Regions from separate parts of the Marinilactibacillus sp. XAAS-LB27 genome, predicted to be linked through region 3. Evidence: predicted binding sites of a transcription regulator. Region 3 holds the regulator's gene; each other region holds the start of a gene.

Region 1 (7,562 bases), on a different contig from region 3:
TTTTAAGTAGTGTTCTTTTTCGGCTTTTTTAACCTCTTCTTCAAAAAACATGAATCCTTCTAAAACTGAGGAAATTAAGTAAGTAATTCCGGTAACTAGCAACACCATAGACATATTTGTGAATGCATATAAACTAGTTCCTATTATTGGTGCAAGTGCATATGAAGCATCCGCAATCACGCCATACAGTGCGTTTGCATTTGGCAACTCTTCTTGCTTCACAATCTGTGGTATGATCGATGCAAAAGCTGGGTTGAAGAATATTTCACTTAAAGAATAAAATAGGACTATCATATAAACTAAACTCATAGTAAGTGAAACACGTAAAGAAATGGCAAACATAATCAAGGCAAATAGCCCTCTGATCAAATCCAAATAGATGACTGTTTTCCTCTTATTCCAGCCATCCACTAAAGTCCCTACAAAAGGGCTGAGACAAGCAGTCGCTAATAATTGTAGAGACAAAACAAATGAAAATTGTGTAGCTGAATTGGTAAGTTGCAGTACATAAAGTGATAAAGCGATATTCAACATTAATGTCCCTAATATGGACGTTGAGTTACCAATCAATAGTAGCTTAAAGTTTTTATTTTTTAAAACAGTTAACAAGACAACACTCCTTTCTTCATGACAATTATTACTTTATAGAATTTTCCGGATTCTAGAAGAACCTCATATATGTATTCTAATACAAATCTTTTTGAAAATTTACATCTTCATCCATTTTAGACGAAGAGTCACAAAAGAAGCAACGGAATTTTCAAGATAATTCTTTCTTTTATCCCTTACAGGATTCCTTACTTTTGCTATACTGATTTTGTAAGTTTATACAAATTGGAAGTGCTTAGACTATTAGTTGCAGCTGCTTATGAGGAGGAGGGATTTTATGAAAAGAAGTCTTTTATTAATTTTGCCTTTTTGTTTTTTAATGATTGGATGCACTCAAAATGAACCAAACATTACAGGATACGTGATGGATAAAAATGATGAGTCTGTTTTAATTGTAAGTAACCATTCTGCAGACTACGGTTCTACAGGTAGTAGCGAAGGTTTTTACGATGCGGTTACTGCAAGCAACGCTCTCGATGAAGTTAAGATTGGTGATTTGGTCGAAGTTTGGTATGCTGATGGTGTGCGCGAAACTTATCCAGCTCAAGCAACAATTGGTACACTAAATGTCATTCCTAGCGAACAACCTGAAGGGGCTGATTTAACTAAATCTGAAGTACTAGATAAAATCTTACCTCAATATTCACCAGAGAACCATCCTCTAGGTGTTAAATCAATATATTACGACGAAAATCAAGATACTTGGTCTATTATCTTGAGAAGCCTATTTGATGAAGTTGACTATTCTCATAAGATCCTTGATGAATAGTAAGATAAACAACTCGCCAACTTTATTGAGAAATGGATATAGGAGATGGTTTATTTTGATTGAATTAGAAATAATAACAGAAGACAATTTTGAAGAGTGCATCGGATTAAAAGTACTAGATTCTCAAATTGGGTATCTTGCTTCTAATGCATACAGCCTTTCTGAAACATATGCGCTCACTAATCATCCACTGAACATACCTATGCCCTTTGCTATCTACAATAAAGAGACTATGGTTGGATTCGCATTAGTCGTTTACCAACCAAGAGATATCAACGATCCAGATGATGATGAAGATATTTATTATCTATCGCGTATAATGATAGATAATAAATATCAAGGATTCGGTTATGGAAAACAGGCTCTTTATCAAATTATTGAATTAGTAAATTCTCGCCCACATGGTCCAGCAACTACCTTGATTTTATCAAGTTCTCCTGAGAACAACCCTGCTTATTCCCTCTATCTATCTGCTGGGTTTCGAAAAATGGGGATTAAAGATGTTGATGAAGATGAAATTATAAAATTAAAACTGCGATAAGATTTACGAATAGATAACTTTATTTACTTCGACTATACAAATGAATTGTGATAAAAAATAAAAAGTACTACTTCTAAAATTACCTATTAATTGAGCCTTCTCTTATTTTTTTGGTAATCACTTATATGATAGTTTTCCCTATAAAATTAAGTTATTTAATAGATTTTATATGTCGTTGTTCTCATTATACTTATCTTGTTGTTCTTTTAACTTTTCTTTCTCCAAAAAATTTTTCAAATCTGATTTAAGGATTATTTCTTCATATTCAGAAACATTCTGTTGCTTTATTTGATTATATTTTTTCTTGAAGTCATATTTAAAAATCAACCAATAATATATAGAAATCTGCAATAAACTTCCAAAAATAATAATAATTAAAATTCCAATTAGCACCAAATAAAAATTATTCATTATTCCATATAACCAGTCATTTAAAAAAGATAACAGTACTAATGAAAAAGATGAAACAAAGCCCCTATTAACCATTGATATCAGTGAAGAAAATTCTTTATAGTTTTTTAAATTCGAAATAAATGAATCAGAATCTACTGAAAGAATATAAGTATAAAGCGAAAAATAAATACCTATTATTACAGTCGAAATAGTCACAAGATTTCCATTTTCTATAATTGCTATTGATTCGAAACCAATAACAAAATCATTAAAAACGTTCATAGAAGTAAATAGTTGGAGTAAATATAATACGAGTAACAGAAAAAAAGAAACACAAAAAATGATTATTAAGAAATTTTGTTCAAAAAAACGTATTAATTTTTTCATACTAGACCTCCATTTACAACAAATTAGCTTATGCTAAACTAAATAAACCTATACATCATCTTCAATTGTTGGTTCTGTTGGATACCCAAACTGAATTTCATTTACCTCAATATGTATAATTTCACCCAAGTATTGATGAAACTCTGCATTTTTATTACTTCCTTGTTCATCGTAATAATGACTAGTAACTTGATTTGCAAGATATTCGAAACCAGTTAGATTTTCACAGTTGACATTGGAAGTATAAAATCCATCATGTTTCAAATCAATAGTGTCTACATCATTAGTTTCAGGATTTAAAAAACTTACTTTAGCTGAAACCAACAGGGGAGAATCGGCATCTAAAAGTAGTAATATATTTGTAACGTCATCAACATTCATGTTTCTTCTCATACGCCCTTTTTTTAGTACAACAGTCGTTTCATTAACATCATATTGATTAGAGACAGCTACAGGACCATTAAATAATCTTTCTAAGACACCTTCTGAATTTCCAGGATTAGGAAATAAATTCAAAATTTGAAAGTTATCGTTTTTAACAGTAATAGAGATACTTTTTATACTGTCCGAGGCTGAAACCAGATTCATTGCTCTAGGTTTTACTATCTGGATTAGTTTCACGGTATACTGACTATCTCCATTTTGGTTAAGGTATTTAGTAAGAAAATTTTCAATTTGCAGTTTTCTCGGACCATTAAAATTATACTCCATAATAAGTAATTTTGAGTCAGAAACGAACAGGCAAGTATTAGGTTGATAAACGTCACCTAATATTTCATCTAAATTATCACTACCAATTTCTCCAGCGAACGGTTTATCGTCAAGGAACTTTCCTAACCAAAGAGATCTATTGCTAGTTTCATATTCAGACCCATCTTGGCTCCTTCCGCCGGCAGATCTTCCTTGATTTGGATATCTATGTTTTGACAAGAATATAGTTTTTCCTTCTACAACAGTTGTTCTTTCTAAAGGAGTTCCGTTATTTATAAAATCGATTAATCTTTCAATTGGATAACTTGTTTTTTGTCCATCTTTACAAATGAAAATATTATAATATAGTAATTTCATAATACACCTCCATATAATTATATAACCTTAACCAATTAAAACAAAAAAGGATTAGTAATACAACATTATATTAACTTAGACAGCTTACATGAACCTCCAGATACTATTAATCTATAATACAACAAGAACTTACGTTTGCATACAATTTTAATTAAAGTTAACCGAATTTTAATTAAGCTAAAGTATATTACTATACTAAATAGTTCTTATTTTCTAGGATTTGTTAGTTGAAGTTTTCAAGCATTTTGATTACTTAAATTCACTTTCCAATATTTTCTCACTTACATTGTATAATTAGTAAATCAATCATATCATTATTGAGTTTTAAAGAATGATACCCGAGAATTTTTAGTTATATAATTTTATTTATTAGTTTAAGTACATATATATTTCAAATTTTGTATTAAATCGAATAATTCGTTATTCTTTTCTCAAATCAAAAAAAGACATCCCTAGTCGCTAAAAACTAGAGATGTTCAGCATTATTCGTGGGTAATTTGTTTTCACTCCCACTCAATTGTAGCAGGTGGCTTGCTCGTAATATCGTATACTACGCGGTTAATATGATCCACTTCGTTTACAACACGTGTGGAGATTTTTTCTAGTACATCGAATGGGATTCTTGCCCAGTCTGATGTCATGCCATCAATAGATGTTACGGCGCGGATACCGATTGTATAGTCATACGTTCTACCGTCGCCCATAACCCCTACTGATTTGAAACCTGGTAAAACTGTGAAGTATTGCCATACATCGCGGTCGAGTCCTGCATTGGCAATTTCTTCTCGCAAGATGGCATCACTTTCACGAACGACTTCTAATTTTTCTTCTGTGACTTCACCTAGTACACGAATCGCAAGTCCTGGTCCCGGGAACGGTTGGCGCCATACTAAACTTGATGGCATGCCTAACTCTTCTCCAAGCGCACGTACTTCGTCTTTAAACAAGGTGTTCATTGGCTCAATCAATTCAAACTGCATGTCTTCCGGTAATCCACCTACGTTGTGGTGAGATTTGATCGTTTGTGCAGTCGTTGTTCCACTCTCAATAACGTCCGTATACAGCGTTCCTTGTGCTAGGAAGTCAATGCCTTCAAGTTTCGTCGCTTCGTCGTTAAAGACTTCGATAAACTCATTTCCGATGATCTTACGTTTCTGTTCAGGATCACTGACACCTGCAAGTTTGCTCATGAAGCGTTCTTTTGCATCTACACGAATCACATTCAGTCCAAATTTGTTCTCCAGACTCCCCATCACTTGATCGCCTTCACCTTTACGCAGCAAACCATGGTCTACAAAGATACAAACCAGCTGATCACCAATTGCTTTGTTCAGCAAGACACCTGTAACACTCGAATCTACCCCGCCTGAAAGTCCAAGCAACACTTTACGGTCTCCAACTTGCTCACGAATCTTATCTACTTCAAGATCGATAAACTGACCCATATCCCAGTTACCTTCAAAGCCACATACGTTAAATGCGAAGTTACGCAGGATCTCATTTCCATGTTCTGTGTGACGCACCTCTGGGTGGAATTGAACAGCATGGAAGTTCTTTGCCTTGTTTTCGATTGCGGCGATTGGACAATGTGGATTGATAGCTGTAATCTCGAATCCTTCTGGAAGTTCTGTTACATAGTCTCCGTGACTCATCCAAACCGTTTCTTCTTGTTCAAGAGTTGTGAACAATTCTGCTGAGCGGTTCTTGATTTCAAGAGTCGCCTTACCGTATTCACGCGTTCCGGCAGGTTCAACTTTCCCACCTAACTTGTGAGCCATTAGTTGCATCCCGTAACAAATTCCAAAGATTGGAATACCGAGTTCAAAAATCTCAGGATCAATTGAAAAAGCTTCTTCATCATAAACACTCATTGGCCCACCTGAGAAGATGATACCTTTAACGTTTGATTCTTTTAATTCTTGAGCTGTAACTGTATGTGGTAAAAGTTCTGAAAAGACGCCAAACTCTCTAATGCGGCGTGTAATTAACTGATTGAACTGACTACCGAAATCTAGAACAGCCATTTTTTCTACTTGTTGCGTAATGGATTCACTCACTAAATCTACACCTCTATTTTAAATTTTAATGACTCTTTTTTCGAGCCCTTACGTAATGATTTTTACTAGTGTATCATGATTGTTCGCTTTTATGTACCATAATTTCAATTTTTCACCGTTTTCTTTCTAAAATTAAAGAAAAGACAGTCACCTCCAAAATGACTGCCTTCCATAAAACCTATTAAAACACGTACATCATACTTATAAAAAGAACTAGTTCATTCCAAAACACGAATAATAGTCAGATCCATAAAGCTACTAAACCGTATTCAAATAGCGAACAAGGAATTTTTGATTTTTGATTATCTACCAAACCGAATGAACGCCAACTTAATATAAAAAACTACGACGCTTATTTATATTACTTTTGTTCATAGAAAAAAACCTTTCCCGCTAAACCATCTAATGTTGATCAGCGAGAAAGGTTAAATGACATTTAATTAAAGTTCTTTATATTCTACTTCAAGTGCACGTTTAACGGCTGGTCTTTCAAGAATCTTGTCTGCCCATGCTTTCAAGTTTGTGTATTCGTCAGCTTTCAAGAATTTGTCCGCTTCACCGTATAATTCGCCTTGAACAAGACGACCATACCATGGCCAGATTGCCATGTCTGCGATTCCGTACTCGTTACCATTCATATACGCATTGTCCGCTAAGTGCTTGTCTAAGAGATCAAGCTGACGTTTTGCTTCCATTGTATAACGGTTGATTGGATACTCTTGTGCTGTCGGTGCGTAGTTGTAGAAGTGACCAAATCCGCCACCTAAGAATGGTGCAGCTCCTGTTTGCCAGAATAACCAATTCATGAGTTCCGTGCGCTCAGCAAGTGCTGTTGGCATGAATGTCTCAAACTTCTCAGCTAGGTATAACAGAATCGATACAGATTCAAATACACGAATCGGTTGGTCTTCTGAGTGATCCATCATTGCCGGGATTTTAGAGTTCGGATTGATATTAACAAAGTCACTTCCGAATTGATCGCCGTTCATGATATTGATCTTATATAAGTCATACCCAGCATTTTCAACACCGGCTTCTTTTAATTCTTCTAGCATAATCGCTACTTTTACGCCGTTTGGTGTACCTAGCGAATAGACTTGTAGAGGTTGATCTCCTACTGGAAGTTTTTGTTCGAATCGGCTTCCGGCTGTAGGCTGGTTACCTGTTTCACTTTTTTCATCTGGTTCCCATTCCCATACTTCTGGAATTTCGTAGTTTGACATATTATCCACTCCTTATGATTTAACTTCAGTATACTGACTAATCCTTTTATTAACAAGAATTCCATTTTCATGCCATATCATTTGTAGTGATTTCACCAGATTCTTTGAATTCCCAATGTTAGTACAAATTAAAAAACGCTCAACAAGCGAGTCTTTCGACTCACGTGTTAAGCGCGTAAAGGGGACTAAATTATACGATAACCAAGTAAAGTAATCCTGCAAGAATTGCACCGATCATTGGAGCAACAACTGGGATCCAAGCGTATCCCCAGTTAGAACCACCTTTGTTCGCGATTGGTAAGAATTGGTGTGCAATTCTTGGGCCTAAGTCACGAGCAGGGTTGATTGCGTATCCTGTTGATCCACCTAGTGAAAGACCAATTGAAAGAATCAGCACCCCAACAACAAGTGGGTTCAAACCTTCAGTAAAGGTATTTTGTCCAAACATCATTAGACCAAATACTAGTACAAATGTACCGATTACTTCAGAAAGAATGTTGCTTGTAGTGTCTTCG
Region 2 (7,562 bases), on a different contig from region 3:
AACCGTCCTGTTACAGTCGGTCAACTAGGTGTAGAAGGAGCAGCTGCTGCGCTATTGAAAGATGCCTTGAAACCGAATCTTGTGCAAACGTTGGAGCAGACACCCGTGTTTGTTCACGGTGGACCTTTTGCGAATATCGCACACGGTTGCAATAGCTTACTGGCAACAAAAATGGCTTTAGCGCATGCAGATTATGTCGTTACAGAAGCTGGGTTTGGAGCGGACTTAGGTGCAGAGAAATTTTTGGATATTAAATGTCGTATGGGCGGACTCGAGCCAGATGCAGTCGTCATTGTTGCAACCATCAGAGCGCTTAAAATGCACGGGGGCGTTCAAAAAAGCCAACTAGATGGAGAAAATATTGAAGCATTAAAAGCGGGTTTACCAAACTTATTGAAGCATGTCGAAAATATTCAGGTTGTATTCGGATTGAATGCAGTCGTCGCTATCAATACCTTTCCGCAAGACACAACAGCTGAACTGGAAGTGCTAAAAGAGGCTTGTTTAGCACACGGTGTTCAAGTTGTTCAGTCTGATGTCTGGGCTGAAGGTGGCAGCGGAGGAACAGAGCTAGCGAAACAAGTCGTTGAGATCTGTGATCAGCCATCCAAATTAACATTCGCTTACGAGTTAGAAGATTCCATTGAAGAAAAAATCGAGAAAATCGTTCAAAAAGTCTATGGTGGATCAGGAACAGAATGGACTACAATTGCTAAAAAGACTGCAGAAAAACTCACCGCACTCGGTTACGGAAACCTGCCTATTTGTATGGCTAAAACGCAGTATTCTTTGTCTGATCAAGCAGAAAAATTAGGTAGACCAAAAGGTTTCAGTGTAAATATTAGAGCGCTATCGATTTCTGCAGGAGCTGGCTTTATCGTTGTCTTAACTGGCAACATCATGCGTATGCCAGGACTCCCTAAAAAACCAGCTGCTGAACAAGTGGATATTACATCTGAAGGAAAGATAACCGGATTATTCTAGAAGAAAGAAGGACAATCGAGATGACAGAACAGTCAATATCTGATTACTTGAATCAGCTGCAGTCGGAAAATGGCTTGCCAGGAGGTGGGAGTGCTACTGCGCTAGTAGGTGCAATGAGTGCCGCGCTCGTTCACATGGTCTCAGAAATTCAACAAGATAAAAAAACTTTGAAGGACTCAAGGCAGGAAGTCATAACCATTCTTAAAGAAGCCGAAGAAGTTAAAGAGCACTTTGAGAAACTCAAAGACCAGGATGCTATTGCTTTTGAGCCTGTTTCTAAAGCATATAAGCTGCCCAAAGATACAGAAGAACAAAAAAGTAGTCGTCAGAAAGCAATCGAAAAAGGGCTTCATAGTGCTGTACAGCCGCCTTTAAGCATGATGAAAACGACATTGAAACTGATTGAGTTGTATGAACGGCTCGCTCGCTTGCCAATCAAAGGATCTATTGTAAATGATATTGCTGTAGGTGTATTGTTTGCCAGAACGACACTGCAATCTTCTCATTTGAATGTCCTTGTAAATACAAACTTTATGAAAGATGAACAAACAAAAAAAGAGCTAGAGGGATTAGGGAATACATATCTTGTCCAAGGTGAAGAAAAAGCAGACCAGATATACGCAGATTCAAAATACTATTTGATGCACAAAAAGTGGCCATCGATGGATGTAAGAGGAGTGCAGTAACATATGGTAAACGTATTAAAAGGAAAGCCAGTAGCAGAAAAAATCAGCCAGCAAGCTAAACTTGTTGTAGATGAATTGAAATCAGTCGACTGTCAGCCTACACTAGCGATTGTCAGAATCGGAGAAGAAGCTTCTTCCATTTCTTATGAAACAGCCGCGATCAAAACCATGAATCAAGTTGGGATTGAAGTCTCATCAGTTGTTTTTTCAGAAGAAACAGCACCTGGAAAAATCCTTTCAACCATTGATGATCTCAATGAGGACCGCGAAATTCATGGAATTCTTATTATGCAACCACTTCCTGATGGGTTGTCGAGAAATGATATTGCACTGAGAGTCGACCCTGAAAAAGATATTGATGGATTAACCCCGAGTAATCTTGGGAAATTAGTCGAAAATGATCGGACTGGATTATGGCCAAGCACACCTAAAGCAGTGATGGAACTACTAGATTATTATGGCATTGATTTAGTTGGCGCAGACGTTTGTGTCATCGGAAGTAGCCCGGTAGTCGGGAAACCCTTATCTATCTTATTATTAAACGAAGAAGCGACAGTAGCCAACTGTCACGTCAAAACGAAAAACTTGAAAAACTACACCCAACAAGCGGATATTGTGATATCTGCTACAGGAGTAGCTCATTTGGTGACGCCAGAGCACATTAAAGAAGGTGCAGTGGTTATTGACGTCGGATATGGACACGTGGATGGAAAACCATGCGGAGATGTCCAGTACGATGAAGTTATGGGGAAAGCAAGTGCCATTACGCCTGTTCCAGGTGGGATCGGTACAATCACTACAGCCATTCTTGCTGAACAAGTCGTTAAAGCAGCGTGGTCGTTACAAGTAGAACAAAAGCATTAAAAGGAGTGCAGGCAGTTGGAGAAAGTAGCCATTCGTAAGCAAGTGATTGAAACATTGACATCTTTGACTTCAGAAGAAAAAAGAAGAATAGAAGCAAGCTTCTACGAGGTGCTTTTTAGTTCGCCGATTTGGAAAAATGCACAAAGTATTGGTGTAACCCTTTCAAACGGCTTTGAATGGAACACTGAACCCATTATCAGACAAGCCTGGCTAGAAGGGAAAAAAGTGGGTGTACCAAAGTCAATTCACGCTACACGAGAACTTCACTTCTACCAGATCGAACAGTTCAATCAGGTGAAATCTGGTTACTTTGGAATCCGAGAGCCGATTCCCGAACAGACGACACGGTTAGATTCTAATGAAATTGATTTGATGATTGTTCCAGGAGTTGTTTATACGGAAACAGGATACAGAATAGGTTTTGGTGGTGGTTACTATGATCGACTACTAACAGATTATCCTCATGCAACTGTATCGCTTGTGCATTTCAATCAACTTGTAAAAGAAATTCCTATTGAAAATCATGATATTCCTGTAAAATACATGATTACCTTAAAAGACACACCAGAGAGCAAAAATCATGCTATAATAAAGTCGATTCAAAAATAAACGATTCTACGCAAAAATTAGAATACAAAAGAGTAAGAGATGAGCGTTAAGTGCTGAGTGGATGGGATGTCGCCCTCAGACGAAAAAACGATTGAGTTTTGCGACTCCTCTCTGCATCCGCTTTAAAGCTCTATGGTTTTTTAGCGAGGACTCTTTAATTGGCTTCTGTCTAATGAAATATAGACGGAAGTTGTATCCTGTTCATGCGGTACAAAATTCAAATTAAAGGAGATCTTCGAATCATGCATAATCAAAATAAGACAATTTATGGTAAGAATGGAAAACAATCAAACTGGAAAATTGGGACGATAGGACTAGCGATTGTAGGCGTATTAATTGCTATGAACTTGGTACTTAGTCGAGTAGGCATTACTACACCGGTCATTAGAGTCACTTTTGCGTTCTTGCCTATCGCGCTTATTGGGATTTTATTTGGTCCTTTTGTGGCTGGAATCTCAGCAGCTCTAGCAGATTTACTAGCCTTTGTACTCTTAGGAGGCGCAGGTACGTTGTTTCCAGGATTCACTCTATCTGCACTGCTAACAGGCGTTGCTTATGGCCTATTTCTGCATAGAAAAGATATTCGACTACGAAACATCATAGCGGTCGAAGTAGTCATTGCCTTGTTTATACACATTGTGCTCAATACGACATGGGTATTCATCCTAACAGGTAATCCACTGGCAGTTATTCTGCCTCCTAGACTGATTCAAAATGCTGTGACACTTGTTGTCCGTGTTCTCGCAATCTGGTTTTTGACGAACAACAAACAATTGAGAGCTGTTTATCGAAAATATTCAACAGCTAAAAAATAGAATGATCCGTTTTTAAAAAAGTTTTTATAAGGCGTCAAAGCATATTCAATTGCTTCTGACCAACTTATAAAGACTTTTTTATTGAGTTATTTTTGAATACCGGAACGGTGTCCGCCCAAAAGTTTCGATCTTTGTAGGGCCATACCACCTTGAACCAAGCTACTGGCATGGAGAAGAGAAGTGTACCCATGTTTCTGGCGAATATGATCGATTGTCTTATCTAATTCTTCCCGGTCAATTAATTGTTGTGTTTCTTCAAATAAGTTTAATTGTAATGACTGTTTTGGTCTGATCTTGCCAAAACTAACGTTTATAACGCGTACCGGTTTATAAGTATAATGACGCTCAAATAACAGAAGTAAAGAATGAATCAGATCTTTTGAGGAATCTGTTGCTTCAATGATCATCTGATGATTAAATCCTCTATCTTCAATATGTTTTGAATAGCCTAAACTAAGTTTAACCACACTAGTAGTGACAGAATGTCTACGCAGACGCATAGCATTTTCTTCCGTCATCTCTCTGATGACGATTTCTACTTCGTGCTTATCTGTATAATCGCGATTTAATATCTGATTTTTACTAAAAGAAGTTGATCGAGGAGTGAACGTTTCGGAAAACTGTGTCCGATCAATTCCATGAGCATGATAGAAAAGTTGTTCTCCAATCACACCAATTTTTTTCTTTAGTTTATGCACATCGAACTGAGAGAGTTCATAAATGGAGGAAATGCCCATACGTAGTAAACGCGCTTCGGTTCTAGATCCAATCCCCCAGAAGTCAGCCATAGGATGTATATTCCATACGGTATCTTCGACCAGTTCATAACGCCAGTCAGCTATGAAGTTCTTCTGTCGACTATTTTTTGCTTCATGATCCAGTGCAAGCTTTGCTAAAAGAGGATTATCCCCGATCCCAACGGTGACAACCAAATTCATTTTTTTCCAGATTAAGTATTGAATCTTCTTAGCAATTTCTTCTGCAGAACCAAAAAGCTGACGAGAATGCGTCACATCTAGAAAAGATTCATCGATACTATAGACCATTAAATCTGTACCGGAAACGAACTGTTTGAAGATTTTCAGAATCTCGATGTTTTTTTCGAGATAGAGAGCCATTCTCGGTTCGACAATCTGAATTTTTGATCGTTTAGGGATATCGTATATGCGAGAACCTGTTCTGATTCCGTAAGTTTGTTTTACCATAGGAGAAGCAGCTAAAACGAGACCACCGTTATTTTCTGGCTTACTGACCACAGCAATATAGGCTTCGAGTGGATGTAAATGGCGGTCTACAGCCTCAACCGAAGCGAAAAAAGACTTTACATCAATGCATAAAATCTGTCGCCGGGGCTCGTGTGTGTAATTCATTCGCTGTACCATAAGGGTATCTCCTTAAGAATATATGTTTGGTTTAATTATAAGAACATGTATTCCCGTAGTCAAGAAAAACTCATTAGATATAAAAAAAACTCAGGCATTAAATGCCTGAGTCTTACTGGTTTTAATAGATTATTTTCCTTCTACATAAGGGACGGCACTAACTTTAACATCAATATTACCCATTGTTGCTTTTGAATAAGGGCAGTAGTGGTGTGCCTTGTTCGCAAGATCTTCTACTTTAGAATCACTTAAATCTTCGATACCAACTTCGATTTCTACGCTTAACTTGAATCCGCCATCGCTTGGATCTTTTAATAAATGAACCGTTAAGGTTACTTGAGATTTATTTTTAATTTTTTCTTCTTTTTTGTAGTGGTCTAGTGCAGCGTGGTAACAAGCACTGTATCCTAAAGCGAATAATTGCTCAGGATTTGTTCCGTTACCTGATCCACCCATTTCTTTCGGTGTATCTACGTTTACCTCATAAGAACGATCTGGAGTATGACTTTCTCCATTACGCGCACCTGTGTTTACTGATGCAGTTGTGTATACTGGTTTGTCTGCCATGTTCATTATCTCTCCTTTATCATTTGTCTAAACAAAGTATAACACTCATCATTTTTAGGGTGAAATCATATGGGTTTTAAAATTAAAATTCCTGAGTTACTTATTTTAAAGAATCATGACGGAGAAGTTGAAAAAAGACTGGAAGAGCCGGTCTTATCTGGCTTCCAGTCTTCAAAAAAATTATAATGCGAAATCGCGGATGGCCTTAGCCACACCATTTTCAGCGTTAGAAGTTGTAAATGCATCAGCTACGTCTTTGACAGCGTCTTTAGCATTACCCATTGCGACACCTGTTCCGGCGTATTCGATCATGTGAACATCGTTTCCGCCATCGCCGATAGACATAACGCGCTCACGTGGGATGTTCAAGCTGTTTGCAAGATCTTCTAAAGCAATCCCTTTATTCGCTTTTTTGTTCAAAAACTCCAAGAAGAAGGGTTCACTACGTAAAATTGTATATTGTTCCCAAAGTTCTTTAGGAAGTTGTTTAATGGCTGCTTCTAGCAAAGCTTCATCGTCGATCATCATCATTTTATTGTAAGGCGTAGTAGTATTCATATCCTCAGGAGCACTATAAAACAAGGGAACTTGGTTGATATGAGATTCTAGTACAGAGTATTTTCCGATATCTTTGTTAGGTGTATAGATTCCACTATTTCGGATGGCATGGAAGTGAACCTTTGCTTCTCTAGCCGCTTTTTCCAATACAACATAATCTTGATGATCCATCGTATGTTGAGAAACAATTTCTTCTGTATCGGATTTTTGAACAAGTGCGCCGTTATAAGTAATCACGTAATCTCCAGAATTTCTAAGATCTAGTTCTTCCAGATAAGCCGTTACACCAGGATAAGGACGGCCAGTACATAAAACAATTTTGATTCCAGCTGATTTCGCTTCATGAATGGCTTTTTTCACTTCATCTGTTACTTTGCGGTCCGGGTTTAATAAAGTACCATCCATATCAATAGCAATTAAATCTTTTTTCATGCGTCAATCATTCTCCACTTCTGTTTTTATTCGGATCAATAATCCGGTCGTTCAAAATATATTTTTGAAATTCATCATAGTCTTCTTGGAACATACTGACTGCTTTATTGGGTAAGTTGTTCTCCAGGAACTCTTTTGGCACAAATAATCTGTGGTCACCATGCAGGTTACCGCTCAGAGAACGAACGATAGGGCTTGCTTCACTGAGTTCAACCAGTGTTCCATCTGCTTGCATAAGGTGAATCGGTGTTTTACTTTTAAGCTTATAATCATAAGGCAAATCTGAGCTACTGTTAGTTCGTGTGAAAATGTCTTTGTCGTATTTTAGATTTCCTACAATGTCTCTTAATTCTTCAACAAGATAGTCATCTTTTCCTTTTTCGTAAGACAAGGACTTAAAGGGTTGTCTATTCAAAAACATTTTAGACAAAGCACTCAAATAAGCATCTTCACTAGTCGTCCAAAGGTTAATAGCCGTCTGAAGAACACCGTCATCCAGTTTAAGATAGTCATCTAGTGAGTACGTATCTTTGAAGAATGGATCTAGTAAAGGGAATTGCGGATAAAGTGCTCCTTCTTCGTATAACTGTTTTGCACGATATAACAAGCGATCAAGTGTTACTTCCATCCCTCTAGAAGCGGGGTGGAAGTAAACCTGCATATAC
Region 3 (7,562 bases):
TCATGTATGACTTTTTTTCTCTACGGAAAAACCACCCTAACCGCTTGAATATATCCATGTACACTTTTCTCCTGTTCTTTAGTTTTTAAACCCCTCTACCGATATAACTGATTATGACACCGTGTCATAAGTGTTGAAAAAAAGAACGGGCAAAGACGCTGCCCGCTACACAAAATTGAACCGTAATGTGATTATTGACTAAATAAGCTCATTAGTCAAAACTTATTACTTCTTATTTTTATTTTTTGGAGTTTTTTTGTTTTGCGCTTTCATCTGGCTCATCATCTGATTGATTTTTCTTTCAGAAGGTTTTTGACCCATTTGTAGCATCATCATACGTAGCATATTTTCATCAATCGGTGGGTTTTTCTCAAAATAATCCATCATATATTTTCTAGATATGAAGAATCCTCCAACCAGTCCACCAATTAAAGCTAGGATTATTAAAAGTATTGCTAGTCCTGTATTCATTTCATTAACTCCTTTCTATACGTTCTAGTATATTCAAAATCATCTTTTGGGCTTCTATTAAAGCTAGTATGATTCGAAACACTCACTCAACTATTCTACACAACTTAGACAGAAAAATAAACCAAAAGTGAATTTTAAATTTCAAAACACTCAAATAGGACATTTTTAACTACTCATATAAAAGAAGAGAAAGGCAGCAGCCTTTCTCTTCTTCAAAGTAGAAACTAATCTTGATCTCTATTAGTTTAATTTGTTGTCTTCATTAGCCTAATGATAGATATGTTTGAACAACGTTATCTGATGTGAAGCCATAAGACTCCACGACAGCTGGTCCATTACCACTTGCACCAAACTTATCGATTGCGACACTCTTACCGTAAGTCCCAGTATAACGATCCCATCCAAATGAAGATCCCATTTCGATAGAGATACGTTTTGTTACTGAAGCAGGCAGTACAGATTCTTTGTACTCAGCAGATTGCATATCGAACAAGTCTGTACTTGGCATAGAAACAACAGAAACGTTTTTACCTTGTGCTCTTAATTCTTTTTGCGCTTCAATCGCTAATGCGACTTCAGAACCTGTAGCAATTAAAATACCTTCTGGCGTTTCGCTTTCAGCAGGTGAAATAACATACGCACCTTTTTTAACATTTTCTCTAGCCATTTCTTTAGAGTTTGTTAAAACAGGTAAGTTTTGACGAGTCAATACCAGCATAGTCGGTCTGTCAGTAGATTTCAAAGCAATCTCCCAAGCAGCCGCTACTTCATTACCATCAGCTGGTCTGATTAGAGAAAGGTTGTGCATACCTCTAAAACTAGACAATTGTTCAACGGGTTCGTGTGTTGGGCCGTCTTCTCCTACAGCAACTGAATCATGTGTCAATACATAGATTGCCGGGATTTTTGAAAGTGCAGCAAGACGAACAGCTGGGCGAAGGTAATCACTGAATACGAAGAATGTACCTACGTAAGACTTCGTTCCTCCGTGTAATAAGATACCGTTCAAGGCCGCTGTCATAGCAAATTCTCTAACACCATACCAGATATTTCTTCCTTCATAATGACCTGGTTCAAAATCAGTCTGATTTTTCATCATAGTATTATTAGAGCCTGATAAGTCAGCAGATCCACCCCAAAGATTTGGAATTGAATCAGATAGTGCGTTCAATACTTCTCCACTCGTTGCTCGCGTAGCAGAAGCGCTGTCTTCTACAGAATAGACTGGCAATGATTCATCCCAGTTTTCTGGTAGTTCTCCACTTAATGCTAATTTGAATTTCTCAGCTAGTTCTGAGTGTGTACTTGTATAATCTTCAAGCGCTTTGTTCCAATTCTCTTCTGCTGTTTGGCCTTTATCGACCATAAGCTCTTTGAATCGTTTGGCAACTTCTTCTGGTACAAAGAAGTCTTCGCCTTCCCATCCATACGCTTTTTTAGCAGCTGTTACACCTTCGGCCCCAAGAGGAGCGCCGTGAACAGTGTGTGTTCCTGCATTAGGAGCACCAAAGCCGATAACAGTTTTAACTTCAATTAAAGTTGGTTTATCAGTTGATTCTTTTGCAGCCGTAATGGCTTTATCAATAGCGTCCAAATCGTTACCATCTTCAACAAGAATATGTTCCCAACCATAAGCTTCAAAACGTTTCCCAACGTTTTCGGTGAAAGCTTTTGAAGTAGGCCCATCCAAAGAAATGTCGTTGGAATCATAAAGCATGATCATTTTACCTAATTTAAGGTGTCCTGCTAGAGAAGCCGCTTCTTGAGATACGCCTTCCATTAAATCACCATCTCCACATAGTGCATATGTGTAGTGATCAACGATGTTGTGGTCTCCCTGATTATAGGTTGAAGCCAAGTGCGCTTCTGCCATAGCCATACCTACTGCATTCGCTACGCCTTGTCCTAAAGGACCAGTCGTTGCTTCAACACCGTCAGTATAGTGTACTTCAGGGTGTCCTGGTGTACGACTATCTAGCTGACGGAAATTCTTCAAATCATCAACTGTTACATCATAACCTGCTAAATGCAATAAGCTATAAAGTAACATTGATCCGTGTCCAGCAGACAAAACAAAGCGATCGCGATCGAACCATTTCGAATTTTTCGGATTAACATTCAAGTGACGTGTCCATAGTGTGTAAGCCATTGGTGCAGCACCCATTGGTAATCCAGGGTGTCCAGAATTTGCTTTTTGAACGCCGTCAATACTAAGAGTTCGAATTGTATCTACAGCCATTTGATCAGTTTTATCAAACAAGTAACTCATTCCTTCCTATTGCTAAAAGTGGTAACGCTCCTAATCATTGTACTATTTATATTAGTTTTATTCAACGCTTTCATAGAACATTCGTAAATTTGTCCGTACGTCTTTATTTGGAAGGAGATTAGTCTCTATTATGGATTCCTTTATCTTTTTGAATCCCTTTAAGTTTTTCTGGGGTAACGTCTTGACCATCTGGATCTACAATTTTCATTCCTTCTATATGATTTCTCATACCAGATCTAAAAGCTTTAATGTATTTTTCTCTAAGATCTTTCTGCTCAGTTACTTCTTCCTGTGTCAAACCTTCGCTTCTTTGTTTTCTAACTAACTCATTAATTCTATCTAATTGGTCTTTTGCTAACATTTTATATCCTCCTATTAGGCTTTCTAGCCTATACTTTTTCTTTTAGTGCATCCTATTGCGAACAACCATTGTAATACAAATGTGCTTAAGAATCTAATTTCCTAGGGAAATCCAAGCTTATTTCGAACATTCGTTTGATTAGATGTTCGGTATATGATATAATTTTACTAAAGTTTACGAACATTGTGAACTCTTATTCACTGAATCATACACTAGACTATTATTATACTTAATTTAAACGACAATTTGAAGGGATGAGGTGTTACAATATGACTACTAGAGGCCGTAAAGGCGAAAAACAAATCGAAATTTTACGTTATATTCATGAACAAGTAAACAAAAGAGGATATCCACCTACTGTTCGAGAAATTGGATCTGCCACTGAATTATCTTCCACTTCTACTGTGCATGGCCATTTAGCTAGACTAGAAAAGAATGGCTTTATCTTGAGAGATCCTTCAAAACCAAGAGCAATTGAATTCACTAAAGAAGGTTTGATTAAAATTGGAATTGATGAATTTGAAAATCATATTCCATTATTAGGTGTTGTTACCGCCGGAGAACCTATCTTAGCCGTTGAAGAAGCAACGGATTATTTTCCAATTCCTAATGACTTAGAAATTGATAAAGGTAATCTTTTCATGTTGACCATTCGTGGTAACAGTATGATTAATGCTGGAATTTTTGATGGTGACCAAGTCATCGTCAGAAAACAAGAATCCGCTCAAAATGGTGACGTCGTTATTGCAATGACTGATGATGAAGAAGCAACGTGCAAAAGATTCTATAAAGAACAAGGTTATATTCGCCTTCAACCAGAAAATGATACGATGGATCCGATTATATTATCTGATGTCTCTATCTTAGGTAAAGTTGTTTCTTTATACAGATCACATATCTACTAGAATAGGTTAAAACGAAAAGGCAGTCATGCTGTGAAGGTAAAACACTTCATAGTCATGGCTGCCTTTTTTTAGAATCCGTATGCTTCTTCTTGTGCTCCCCAAATTCCTTTATAGGCGGTTGCAAGTATAACTGTATCCTCAATGAGTTTTTCAAGTCTGAAATGAATATCGTCATTATTAATTTTTCCAGCTGTATAGTCTGTATCCAACAAGAAAACATAATTTGGTACAATATTAGATTTCATATAGCTGAGGATAGGCTTAAGTTGCTGCTCAGGTATTAAATAATGTCTATTTGACCCTGCTGTTGCAATGATTGCCGAAACTTTATTTTGTAAAGCGCTTTGTGGTAGTAAATCAAAGACGTTTTTCAATACAGCAGGTATGGATGCTTGGAATATCGGTGTCGCGATAATAAGGATATCTGCTGCCATAATGGTTTCTGTGATCAGTTTATTATCCCCAGTATAATCAAGATAATTTCTTCCATCACTAAATTGCATCTCATAATCTTTTAAATCCAATAGCGAATACATATGATCTCCGCCATACTTTACTTCAAGTTCAGCCATGACTTTATTAGCCACTATAGAAGACTTCTCCCCGACGTTTGAACCTGCTAATACGACGATATTCATCTAATCTACTCCTTATTTTTTAGTGTGCTTTCTAATCGCTGGTAAGATTTTCTCACCAATAATGTCAATATTTTTCTTAATATCATCCATAGTAACACCACCAAAATCCAGTTGGGCAATGTAGCGTTGATTTCCGAATAATTCATGCTGATAAAGTATTTTTTCAATAATTAATTCTGGGTCTCCTACATTGATGACACTTCTGTAGTCTTGTCCGTGAGCAAATGCTTGCTTAGGAAATCCTTGTCCATTTGTTTTTTTCATTCCTTCATTAACGTGAGGATAGTATTCTCGGAAGGCGTCCATTTTATTCGTACTAGCATAAAAGAAGCCTGCTGTTGCTACTGGTAATGTTTTAATATCGTACCCAGCTTCGGCAGCTGTTTCTCTGTAAAGATCAATCGGTTTCTTGAATTCAGATGCCGGTCCTCCCAAGTGCGCTTGATACATTGGAACACCCATTAATCCCGCTTTTTGTGCAGAAGCATAAGAGCCTCCCACTGCTCTCCATATTGGTAGACCATTCTGGTCGTTATCTGGTCTAGGTATAACGTGTGCATCATTTAGAGGTGCACGGTATTCCCCTTTCCAACTCAACCTTTCATTTTCATTGATTCCTAGTAATAAGTTAAACTTTTCTTCAAATAACGCTTCATAGTCTCTAAGATCATATCCTAGCAAATCGTATAAGCCTACTCTTGAAGCACGACCCGCTACGATTTCCATACGACCATTAGATAATAGATCGATTGTTGCGGCATCTTCAAAAACACGGACCGGATCAGACGTACTGATAATTGTTGATCCTGATGATATTTTGATCTGATTTGTAGCTTGTGCTATAGCCGATAAAATGATCATATGTGCTTGCGATACAAAATGATCTTGGTGAGATTCCCCAAGTTGAAAAATATCTATCCCAGCTTCATCAGCTAGTACAGCCGTCTCTATAATCTCTTTGATTCTTTGTTGAGCAGAAATTCTTTTTCCAGTATGTGGATTTGGTAAATGGTCTCCAAGTGTGTATAAGCCAAACTCAAGCCCTTTACTTTCATCAATTTTTGGTAAAATTCGATTGTTGATCATAAATGTATCATTCCTCTTATAATTAGTAAGTTAATTATAACATGATTCTTTATCTATTGAAGTAGGTACTTTATAGTGCTATAGTATACTTAATATACTAATGGAGGTGTACAGATGATATCTGATCTAGAACCAGAACATTGCAAAGTAAATGAACCTTTAGACATCTTATTTGGTAAATGGACCCCTGTTATTTTATTGAATTTAATGCATACCAGTCCAATGCGTTTCAGCGAAATTAAGAGAGCCATTCCGGAAATCACACAAAAAATGTTAACTAAGCAATTACGTGAATTGGAATCTCAACTGATTATAACCAGAGAAGTTTTTCCAGAAGTTCCCCCTAGGGTGGAGTATTCCGTCACTGCCTATGGTAGAACGTTGGAACCCATTCTTGATGCTCTCCATCAATGGGGAAATGCACACAAAAAGAAATTACTTGAAAATTGATAAAAAAGTACTGTACTGTCATAGACTGATTTCAACTTTCAGTCTTAAGACAAGTACAGTACTTTTTTTATTTTAGTATTCCATTAAAGTGAAGATATCGTAACCTTTAATTTTCTCTCGACCATTAAGGTCTTTCAATTCGATAAAGAATGCTGTTCCAACAACTTCGCCACCAAGTTTTTCAACAAGCTCTATCGTAGCAGCAATTGTTCCACCAGTAGCTAACAGGTCATCACATACTAAAACCTTTTGTCCAGGTTTGATTGAGTCTTCGTGTAGTTGAAGGACATCACTACCATATTCCAAACCATAACTCACTTCAATGGTTTTTCTAGGTAGTTTGCCTTTTTTACGACATGGGGCAAAGCCTATCCCTAATTCAAAAGCTACAGGACATCCAACAATAAAGCCTCTTGCCTCTGGTCCAACAATCATGTCTACTTCTTTATCTTTAGCATATTCTACGATTTTTTGAGTCGCTTCACTGTACGCTTTTCCGTCAGCCATCAATGGAGAGATATCTCTAAAAGTAATACCTTCCTGTGGAAAATCGGGAACATCTGCAACATAATTTTTTAAGTCCATTATAAGTCTCCTTTTATTATACAAGTGCATTTATTTTAAATTTTTCAGTGCTTCTGTCAGTTCTTTGAATGAACTATAAACAACGGTTTCTTCCACAGCAATATTTTCAAGTCTCTGCTTGTAAACTTTTGTCTCTTCAATAGCCATTTTACTCGCCTCAGAATTCACACTGAGCAGTCCGCCTTCTATTGTAACAAATCCGGCTTCTAAAAACACCCTGATTATGAATTTTAGAATCGTTTTGTCCATTTTTAGATAATCTGCAAGTAGAGTTCCTTTTTCTTTAAGATCAATATTTTTATGTTTTGCTAAAAATTTATATAGTTTAGCAAACTGTTCTCTTGAAGGCATACCGAGTAAATAATCCTTACTTTTTGTATAAAAGATACAGTATAAGGTTTGTTCTTCATTGTGAAGTACCGTATTTTTGATTAGTTCCATCGACTCAGGACAGTCTACAATGACATAAGCACTTTGAGCATTAAAACTCAAAGCATCTTTTGTTGTTTCAATCAATAAGCTATCAGATTGATTCGTCACAAAGGGACTATACTTAGTAAAATTCTGCTTATTATAAAAAAGATACGTAACGCCTTCCATCAGTAAATCTGATTTTTTTAGATCAGTAGTTCTTTTGTCTATAATAACTTGATTCAAAAACTTCATATCCGTTAACTGCATTTGAGGTTTTTTATTTCCGTTCCATTCATTAATTTCTACCGTACCAACTACTGAAATGGGTGTATCAGATTTTAATGCATCCGCGATTGATCCATAATTAAACGCAATAACATCTA
Region 4 (7,562 bases), 110 kb from region 3:
TTTATAAAGGGCCATATATATTAAAAGGAAAACCTTTTAATCTAGAGAATGAAAATTCAAATAATCCAGATCATGAATATGGATTAAAGATTTTTGATTATGCTACCGAATTAGTGAATTCCACTAATAGTTTGATAAAAACTCGAGATTTCGTAAAACTTACAAATCTTTCCCTCGATTTTATAAATCATACCAACGATTTTTATTGGATAGATAGTCGCTTAGAGAGATTTCTAAACCTTTCCAATTTGTTAAACGAGGAGTATCTCGAGGCGGATCTTGAAATTGGCAAATTATTGTATGATGTACTTGAAAAATGCCATCCTCGACGCTACATGACTTCGAATCCTGCTGGTAGAACTTTATTAGATAGAATCAAGGATATCTCAACTTATCACATGTCTAGTTATTTCGCTTATATTGAAACTATTTCAGATAATGTTTGGGGAATTGGCACAGTAAATTTATACTGGTTAGAAGTGATCAAAGAACATTGCGAATATACTTTCGATATACCTTGGGATAAGATTGAAAACACTATATAGATAAATTATTAAATAAAAATTATATAATATTTTATCTTTATTTGTAGATTAGAAACCTTTTTTATTTTGTAAATTTAAAAAAGGATAAGTAAATAATAGTTGTAACTATTAATATCATATTTAAAATCTTTCTGTATTGAGGAGCTTATAAAGTTAATTTGTGAGTGTTAAGTGTGTATAAATTTACGAACTAGCAAATAGTTTATTAAACTAATCTTTGAGAATGAAATAGAAAGAACAAGTAGTGAAAATTAGTGAAATCATTTTGCATTATTTTTGCATTCATTCGTAAAAATATTTCGTTAAAAGCTGATGTGGAGCTTAAAATATTAAATAGTTCGAATCCCTTATTCTCCTTTAGGGTATGAAACAGAAGAAATATGCAAGGTGAGAAAGGTCTTATAAACGTTGAAAACCAACGTTTATAAGACCTTTTTTTGCGGGAAATATAGAGAATAATAAAGTTCTATATTCTTCATAGATTCCAAAGAAGATGCCACATGGTATTTTGCATTCAGTCCAGAAAATTTTTTAAAAGAGCTTATATTTAACTTTTAATATCTACCCTTGAATACTAATTCTCCGTCATCAGTTACTTCAGTAACAATCAGTGTATCAGAATATACTTTTGAGCCTGCACGAATATAAGCATTCGCCATGTCTTTTTTTATAGTTCCGTCACTAAGCTCATATTCCATAAGAATATTATAATCTCTTTCTATTACTTGAGAGCTTATAAATTCATCGCTTTCTCCGGGTTGAAGAGCGGAAGTTGAACCAAAATCAAAATCTTTTTTTGCCCTTGAATCAGCTGAAATACTCGGGGATAAATAAAAATTAATAGATGGAACTAATTGATCCGTATCATTTTCAACACTAATGGAATTTTCTATTTGAAAAGGCCCATAAAAATACCGAAATAATAATCCACCAGTTAATATAACAACTAATGAAAGTAAAGCGATTATGGTTTTTTTGTACATCATATTTCTACACCTCTTCCTATGAATTGAAAATAATACTATAATCTAAATGACGTATAAAGCAAATATAGATACTATTTTCTATTACTATAAATATAAAGAATTTGTTTAACAAGAGGTGATAATGATGAAACAGAGCACTAAAGATAGAATACTCGAAATGTTAAAAACTGTTTTGGTTTCTCTAAATCTAGTACCGATACTGGAAATAATAGTAAAGCGTGATACAACACCCTTTTTAATAGTACTGGGTGGTATTTTAATTACACTGGTTTTATATGTACTTTACACGGTGATTATAAGTAAGCTTCTAGAGATTTTTCAGAGAAAATATATGTTTCGTTATTTGAAGCGAATTTCAGCAAATCAACATCGTTAGAATGAGTTCATTCCATATAAGTTATTATCTTTATATAAATATATCATTCTTGCTTGATTGTTTTATGTTGATTATATTCTTAAATTTATAAGCATAGTTATAATTTGTTTTAATATAATTCAGACAATCTAGTAGAGGCTCATTTATACAAATTCAATCTTAAAATGAATATTTTATCAAATGATAGGTATAAATAACAATCGAATTAAATAAATAGTAAATATAAAAATAAGTTGTTAAATCAGTCATAATGATACTTTTTATTTAAAGTTGTCACAATTAATATGAAAAAAGATTAATATCTATAGTATAATTTAGCTTATCGAATAATAGAGGTGACTTACGTGGAACTTACTTATGATTGGGTAAAAAAGAAACTAAATTATGACTTGAATCATATTTGCGGAGACCAAATGGTCTTTGCGCTAATTAATGAACAGGGATATTATAGTAATTATTTTCTAGAAGCAGAGAAAGTGCCTTCTCCATATGAGTTAAAGATATTTAATCAAGTAGTGAAAAAATTAACCTTAAGAGAATTGTATGATAAGATCCATTGTACAACCATTGCTTAAAACCTAATGAATTATAGTTTTAACTTATCTATCTAGAGTACACTTTAAAGGTCTTACGGAATATAAGAGATCCTACTTAGGATTTCTTATACCCTTTATGAGGGTTACGTTATGGTAGGTATGAACCGATGGATCTTCAATAAGAATTTCAATTGATTCAGTACAAAAGAAAAGACTAAATCGAAATGCTCTTTAGATTTTTGCGAAATCTTATTGACAAAGATCGAATATTCCTGTAATATATTTTTTGTTGCTGTGTTCTTAATATATTTCACTTTATTTATACAGGCCCCTTGGTCAAGCGGTTAAGACACCGCCCTTTCACGGCGGTAACACGGGTTCGAATCCCGTAGGGGTCATCCATTTTAAAGGCGCAGTAGCTCAGTTGGTAGAGCAACGGATTGAAGCTCCGTGTGTCGGCAGTTCGACTCTGTCCTGCGCCATGCAGAGCAGAAGAGCTCTTGATTTAACAAGAGGATAGGGGTATAGTTTAACGGTAGAACAATGGTCTCCAAAACCATCGATGTGGGTTCGATTCCTACTACCCCTGTGGTTCAATTAAATATTATGGCGATTGTGGCGAAGTGGTTAACGCACCGGGTTGTGGTCTCGGCATTCGTGGGTTCGAACCCCATCAGTCGCCCTTTGATTTTTGGGCTATAGCCAAGCGGTAAGGCAGCGGGTTTTGATCCCGTCATTCCCCAGGTTCGAATCCTGGTAGCCCAGTAATGAAAAAAACGATATCTCAATTAGAGATATCGTTTTTTTATTGTCTACTTTTTGCGAAGGGGAGACGGTGACCTTTGTAATTGAAAATCTGTCCAAAATAAGAAGGCTTTGCTAGTACGTCATAATTCAATACAACGAACTGGTTTCTACTATTAATCCTACCAGTCAGTGAAAGACGTGTATCTTTTTCAACTTCGTAAAGAAAAGCATAGGCCTGTTTTCCTGTAATCAGGCAGTTGAGTTTGTGTGTAGACGTAGAGAAAGTGAATCTGCATAAGGGGATAGCATCGGTTGTTTTAAGCACTTTAATTTCTTCTGAAACCACATATCCTTCAGTCATGATGACATTCATATAAAACCCTCCGTAATTATATAGTAACCGAACGTTTGTTTATATTAAAATTATAAACAAACGTTCGGTTAAAGTCAATGCTTAAGAATTCTAATGGATGAGTTTGTTGAAATCTGATTCTAAATCGTTTAGTATTAAATTATTCGAAATAAAAATATAGTAATTTAAAGAGAGAAAGATAAAGATGAGCAAAAATAAAAGCAAATTGATGTTAGGTATTGGAATTCTTTTAGTTCTACTAGGTGGATACGCCTTTTTCCTTGATCCTATTATAGGCGGAATAGGTTTTCTATGTGGACTTTGGACCATTTTTTTAGCAATAAAAGCACTACACGGAAAATCATTGTTTAAAGATTCAACTGAAGAAGACGAAAAAAGGTAGCCCTCGGGCTACCTTTTTGTTTACTCATTCTCTGAATCTTCTTCGGATGGGGTAGTAGTAGTATCTTCCTCATCATCAGAATCATCGTTATTATTACCATTATTCCCCGAGTTATTATTATCGTTTCCGTTATTTCCATTGTTCCCGTTATTGCCGTTATTTTGGTTATTATTTCCACCATTATCAGCGGGTTCTTCTGGCTCAGCATCATCATCTTGAGGATCGGGAACGTCTTCAGTGTCTTCCTCGGTATCCTCTTCTTCTTCAACAGGTTCTTCAGTATCTGCCTCAGGCTCTTCAGGTTCTTCTTCTTCTTCCTCCGGCTCTTCTTCCTCAACTTCCGAAATTGTAAGGGTCGTTGTAGCGGCAGGTCCAGTTTTACCGTATGCCTGAACAGAAAGACTGATTTGCATCGTTCCAGGATCTGGTTCAGAAACTGTATAAGATGTATCGCCCGTAGTAATCTCTTGACCATTTACAGTTAGAAGATAAGCAAGTGTTTCTTCTTCATTTGTTAACTGATAGTCGTTCCAATTAATGGTGACTTCGTTAGCTTCTTCATTATAGCTTGCGCTTAGTCCACTTGGTGCAGATAATTCTTCACCAAATGAAGTCGAGACAGAAGACGGTTCAGTACCAGCTACAAATAACTCCGTTACAATTGAACTCGTTGGTGTATTTGGTCCAGGTAATTTAGCTGGGTTAGAACCTGCTTCAACTCTAACTTCAGAGACAGAAGAGGGTTTAGTCCAGTCCGTATTATCTAAACCTTGAGAAACTTGGCTCATCAAAGCTTGATAGATGTCTCTAGGCAATTGTCTTGTTCCATCATTGTTGCTCAACCAGTTGCCTGGTTCATATTGCTTGTCATAACCAGTCCAGACAGATAGCGAGTAATTAGAAGTATAGCCAACATACCATGAGTCGGGAACTGCATCTGAAGGAATATTTAGTTCTTCAACCTTGTCAGTGGGATAGTTTGTCGTTCCTGTTTTCCCTGCTTGAGGTACACCAGGAATGCCGACTGTACTATTGTAATTTTCAGCAACATCTTTTAACATATCCGTTACCATATAAGCCGTATAATCAGACATCGCTTTGTTTGTTTCAGGAGTTAAATTAATTTCTTGTCCATCTTGAGTGGTAACTTTAGAAACCGTATAAGGTTCTGTGTGATTTCCGCCATTAGCAAAAGCGGAGTATGCGCCCGCTAGTTGCAAACCGGAAATCTTTCCACTAATAGCATTTGAAGGAACAGGTTCAGAAGAATCAGAAATCTCCGCAGGATCTATACCCACACTTGTTAAAAACTGTTTGATATCCGACATTTCCAACTCTTCAGTGAACAATCGAGCGGTTGGGATATTTCGTGAATCGACCAAAGCCTCACGCATACTGATTTGTCCTTTATAGCGACCATCATAGTTTCTCAGTGGTGAGCCATCAGGATAATTCCATTCTTCATCCATTAATTGGTGGTACGTCGAGAATTGATTAGATTCAATAGCCGGGCCATAAGTGGTTAATGGTTTAATAGTCGAACCAGTTGGTCGATCGGTATGGGTTGTTCTATTTGTGAGTAGTTGACCTTCTTGTAAACGACCTCCGACAAGTGCTTTTACTTGTCCTGTATTAACGTCAATTAAAGATATCGCTGTTTGCAGCTCGTCATCTGGGAAAGCAACATAGTCATTTGTGTTCGCTATATCAAATGCGGCTTGTTGTGCTTCCATATCAATGTTTGTTTGAATGGTTAATCCGGCAGTTTGTGGATCCAAACCGGTTTTTCTTCTAGTTTCATCTAATACTTCAACTAGATAACTATCAAATACTTGATTATTTTGTTCTTCTTCCGTACGATCTTTCAATCCTTCAGTAACAGGGATCGCCTTAGCTGTTTCTGCTTCTTGAGCAGTAATATGGCCTTCATCTCGCATGACATTCAGTACAACGTTACGACGATTTTCAGCTGCTTCAGGATCTACATAAGGATTATAACGGTTGGGGGCTTGAGCCATTCCAGCAAAAAGCGCTGCTTCTTGAACTTCTAGTTCAGAGACGGGCTTATCATAATATTCTTCAGCAGCAGTAGAGATACCGTAAACATTACCACCTAAATTAATTTTGTTCATATATAATGTAAGGATTTGTTCTTTAGATAGTTCGCGTTCAAGTTGAATTGCTAGCCATGCTTCTTGAGCTTTTCTTCTTAGTGTTTGATCTTCTCTAGCTGTTGAGAACACAGAAAGTTTGACCAATTGCTGAGTCAAGGTACTACCACCACCGGAAATACGTCCTCTATTGGTAACGAAGCCTACAGCTGCTCGCGCAATACCAATTGGATCGATACCAAAGTGATTATAGAAGTTTTGATCTTCGATCGCAGTCATTGCTTCTTTCATGACTTCTGGATAATCTTCTGCGGAAGCATAGTCCCGATTTTCTGCACCTAGTGTATAAAAGACTTCACCGTTAGTGGCTAGAAGGTCGGTTGAGAAATCTCCGTTTAAGTTTTCATTGGTAATTTCTGGGGCACTGGATGCGTAATAAGCGAAAAGTCCACCCCCGGCAACAATAGCTAAAAGAAATAGTAAGACTAAAGAAAGAAGAATTCTCTTAAACCAAGATTTCTTTTTTACTGTTTTCTTTGGCTGTTTTTTATTCTGTTTTTTAGATTGTTTATTTTTCTGCTTGTTTTGTGTACGAGACATGTTTTGATCAGACATAAGTTTCTCCTTTACTGTTCGAAATGTTCATTGAAGCATCCAAAATAATGGTTATAATCTATCTTGATGCTTGTCGGATTTTGCAAAATACCTAAAGCTTTAGTGTCACTATACAGAAGAATTATTAAGAAATGTTTGACTGGATCATTTGATCAACCGCGTCGAGATAAGGGAGACGCGGTGAGAATCCGTAGTTTATTTCTATGCCTTCTAATTCAATTTGTTTTAAAGGAATCGATTTTTTCCCTTTTTCTTCAGATTGCTGATTCCACCACCAGTTCAGTTTTTCGAAAGGTAGGACAAACACACGATTCAACGAACTAAACCTCAAAAGAATAAAACAAATCGCTTTCTGGTCACAGCAGGCTTTCATATGAAGAATCTGATGTTCATGGAAGTTCTTCAAGGGGAAACTCGTTTTGTTTTTCGTTTCTTTAGCTTCAAAGTCCAAATAAAATCCCTTGTAAACACCGTTATAATCTGTTGTTGAAGCTTTTTGGTAATAGGCTTCCGTGATTTTGGCAGCACTTCTTTTAGGATAATTTACGTTAACCACTTGGATAGGAATGGGCTTTTTATGAATAACAGCCAAACCTTTCGCTAAGTATTGTTCATTGGTCACATTAAGATCATTTTCCAATGTCATACCACGGTTACTATAAGTCGTTTTTTTAGTTTTCACTTGCTTTTTTGCTTGTACTTTGTCAACATTAACCTGATAAGACTGACCGTTAGGATACTTAATATTCATTGTGCTCACGCTCCTTTAAGAGTGATCAACTAGTATAATACCAAACAAATGAACGGTTTGGGAAGAAAGGTGTGAAAATTTATCAAAAATTTATACGTAAGTGGCTATAGATCTTATGAACTTGGTATATTCAATGATAA

The links. The regulator LexA, encoded in region 3, represses DNA repair genes until DNA is damaged. The targets are predictions, from matches to a motif close to CNAACANNTGTTNG.
Region 1: the regulator LexA is predicted to act here: its motif matches at 3,892-3,905, upstream of VXN63_RS08540 (DUF6731 family protein).
Region 2: the regulator LexA is predicted to act here: its motif matches at 5,356-5,369, upstream of VXN63_RS11645 (Y-family DNA polymerase).
Region 4: the regulator LexA is predicted to act here: its motif matches at 3,617-3,630, upstream of VXN63_RS02065 (ssDNA-binding protein).

The regions. Positions count from the first base shown of each region.
Region 1 is NZ_JAYXKP010000006.1:36,989-44,550, forward strand. It holds gene VXN63_RS08520 (MFS transporter) at 1-609, opposite strand, end outside; gene VXN63_RS08525 (DUF3221 domain-containing protein) at 887-1,378, shown strand; gene VXN63_RS08530 (GNAT family N-acetyltransferase) at 1,434-1,919, shown strand; gene VXN63_RS08535 (hypothetical protein) at 2,085-2,699, opposite strand; gene VXN63_RS08540 (DUF6731 family protein) at 2,748-3,767, opposite strand; gene guaA (glutamine-hydrolyzing GMP synthase) at 4,271-5,791, opposite strand; gene yghU (glutathione-dependent disulfide-bond oxidoreductase) at 6,265-7,047, opposite strand; gene VXN63_RS08555 (MIP/aquaporin family protein) at 7,238-7,562, opposite strand, start outside.
Region 2 is NZ_JAYXKP010000011.1:19,078-26,639, forward strand. It holds gene VXN63_RS11620 (formate--tetrahydrofolate ligase) at 1-984, shown strand, start outside; gene VXN63_RS11625 (cyclodeaminase/cyclohydrolase family protein) at 1,005-1,670, shown strand; gene VXN63_RS11630 (bifunctional 5,10-methylenetetrahydrofolate dehydrogenase/5,10-methenyltetrahydrofolate cyclohydrolase) at 1,674-2,534, shown strand; gene VXN63_RS11635 (5-formyltetrahydrofolate cyclo-ligase) at 2,550-3,143, shown strand; THF riboswitch at 3,170-3,268, shown strand; gene VXN63_RS11640 (folate family ECF transporter S component) at 3,386-3,958, shown strand; gene VXN63_RS11645 (Y-family DNA polymerase) at 4,045-5,340, opposite strand; gene VXN63_RS11650 (organic hydroperoxide resistance protein) at 5,470-5,907, opposite strand; gene yidA (sugar-phosphatase) at 6,088-6,897, opposite strand; gene VXN63_RS11660 (HD domain-containing protein) at 6,905-7,562, opposite strand, start outside.
Region 3 is NZ_JAYXKP010000001.1:545,863-553,424, forward strand. It holds gene VXN63_RS02635 (ABC transporter ATP-binding protein) at 1-58, opposite strand, end outside; gene VXN63_RS02640 (YneF family protein) at 226-471, opposite strand; gene tkt (transketolase) at 734-2,731, opposite strand; gene VXN63_RS02650 (DUF896 domain-containing protein) at 2,859-3,101, opposite strand; gene lexA (transcriptional repressor LexA) at 3,371-4,006, shown strand; gene VXN63_RS02660 (NADPH-dependent FMN reductase) at 4,075-4,644, opposite strand; gene VXN63_RS02665 (LLM class flavin-dependent oxidoreductase) at 4,657-5,730, opposite strand; gene VXN63_RS02670 (winged helix-turn-helix transcriptional regulator) at 5,845-6,180, shown strand; gene VXN63_RS02675 (adenine phosphoribosyltransferase) at 6,253-6,765, opposite strand; gene recJ (single-stranded-DNA-specific exonuclease RecJ) at 6,796-7,562, opposite strand, start outside.
Region 4 is NZ_JAYXKP010000001.1:437,810-445,371, reverse strand. It holds gene VXN63_RS02105 (SIR2 family NAD-dependent protein deacylase) at 1-545, shown strand, start outside; gene VXN63_RS02100 (hypothetical protein) at 1,100-1,531, opposite strand; gene VXN63_RS02095 (hypothetical protein) at 2,252-2,482, shown strand; tRNA gene VXN63_RS02090 (tRNA-Glu) at 2,770-2,841, shown strand; tRNA gene VXN63_RS02085 (tRNA-Phe) at 2,853-2,925, shown strand; tRNA gene VXN63_RS02080 (tRNA-Trp) at 2,962-3,032, shown strand; tRNA gene VXN63_RS02075 (tRNA-His) at 3,053-3,125, shown strand; tRNA gene VXN63_RS02070 (tRNA-Gln) at 3,136-3,208, shown strand; gene VXN63_RS02065 (ssDNA-binding protein) at 3,249-3,563, opposite strand; gene VXN63_RS02060 (hypothetical protein) at 3,748-3,945, shown strand; gene VXN63_RS02055 (transglycosylase domain-containing protein) at 3,966-6,671, opposite strand; gene recU (Holliday junction resolvase RecU) at 6,796-7,422, opposite strand; gene VXN63_RS02045 (DUF1273 domain-containing protein) at 7,504-7,562, shown strand, end outside.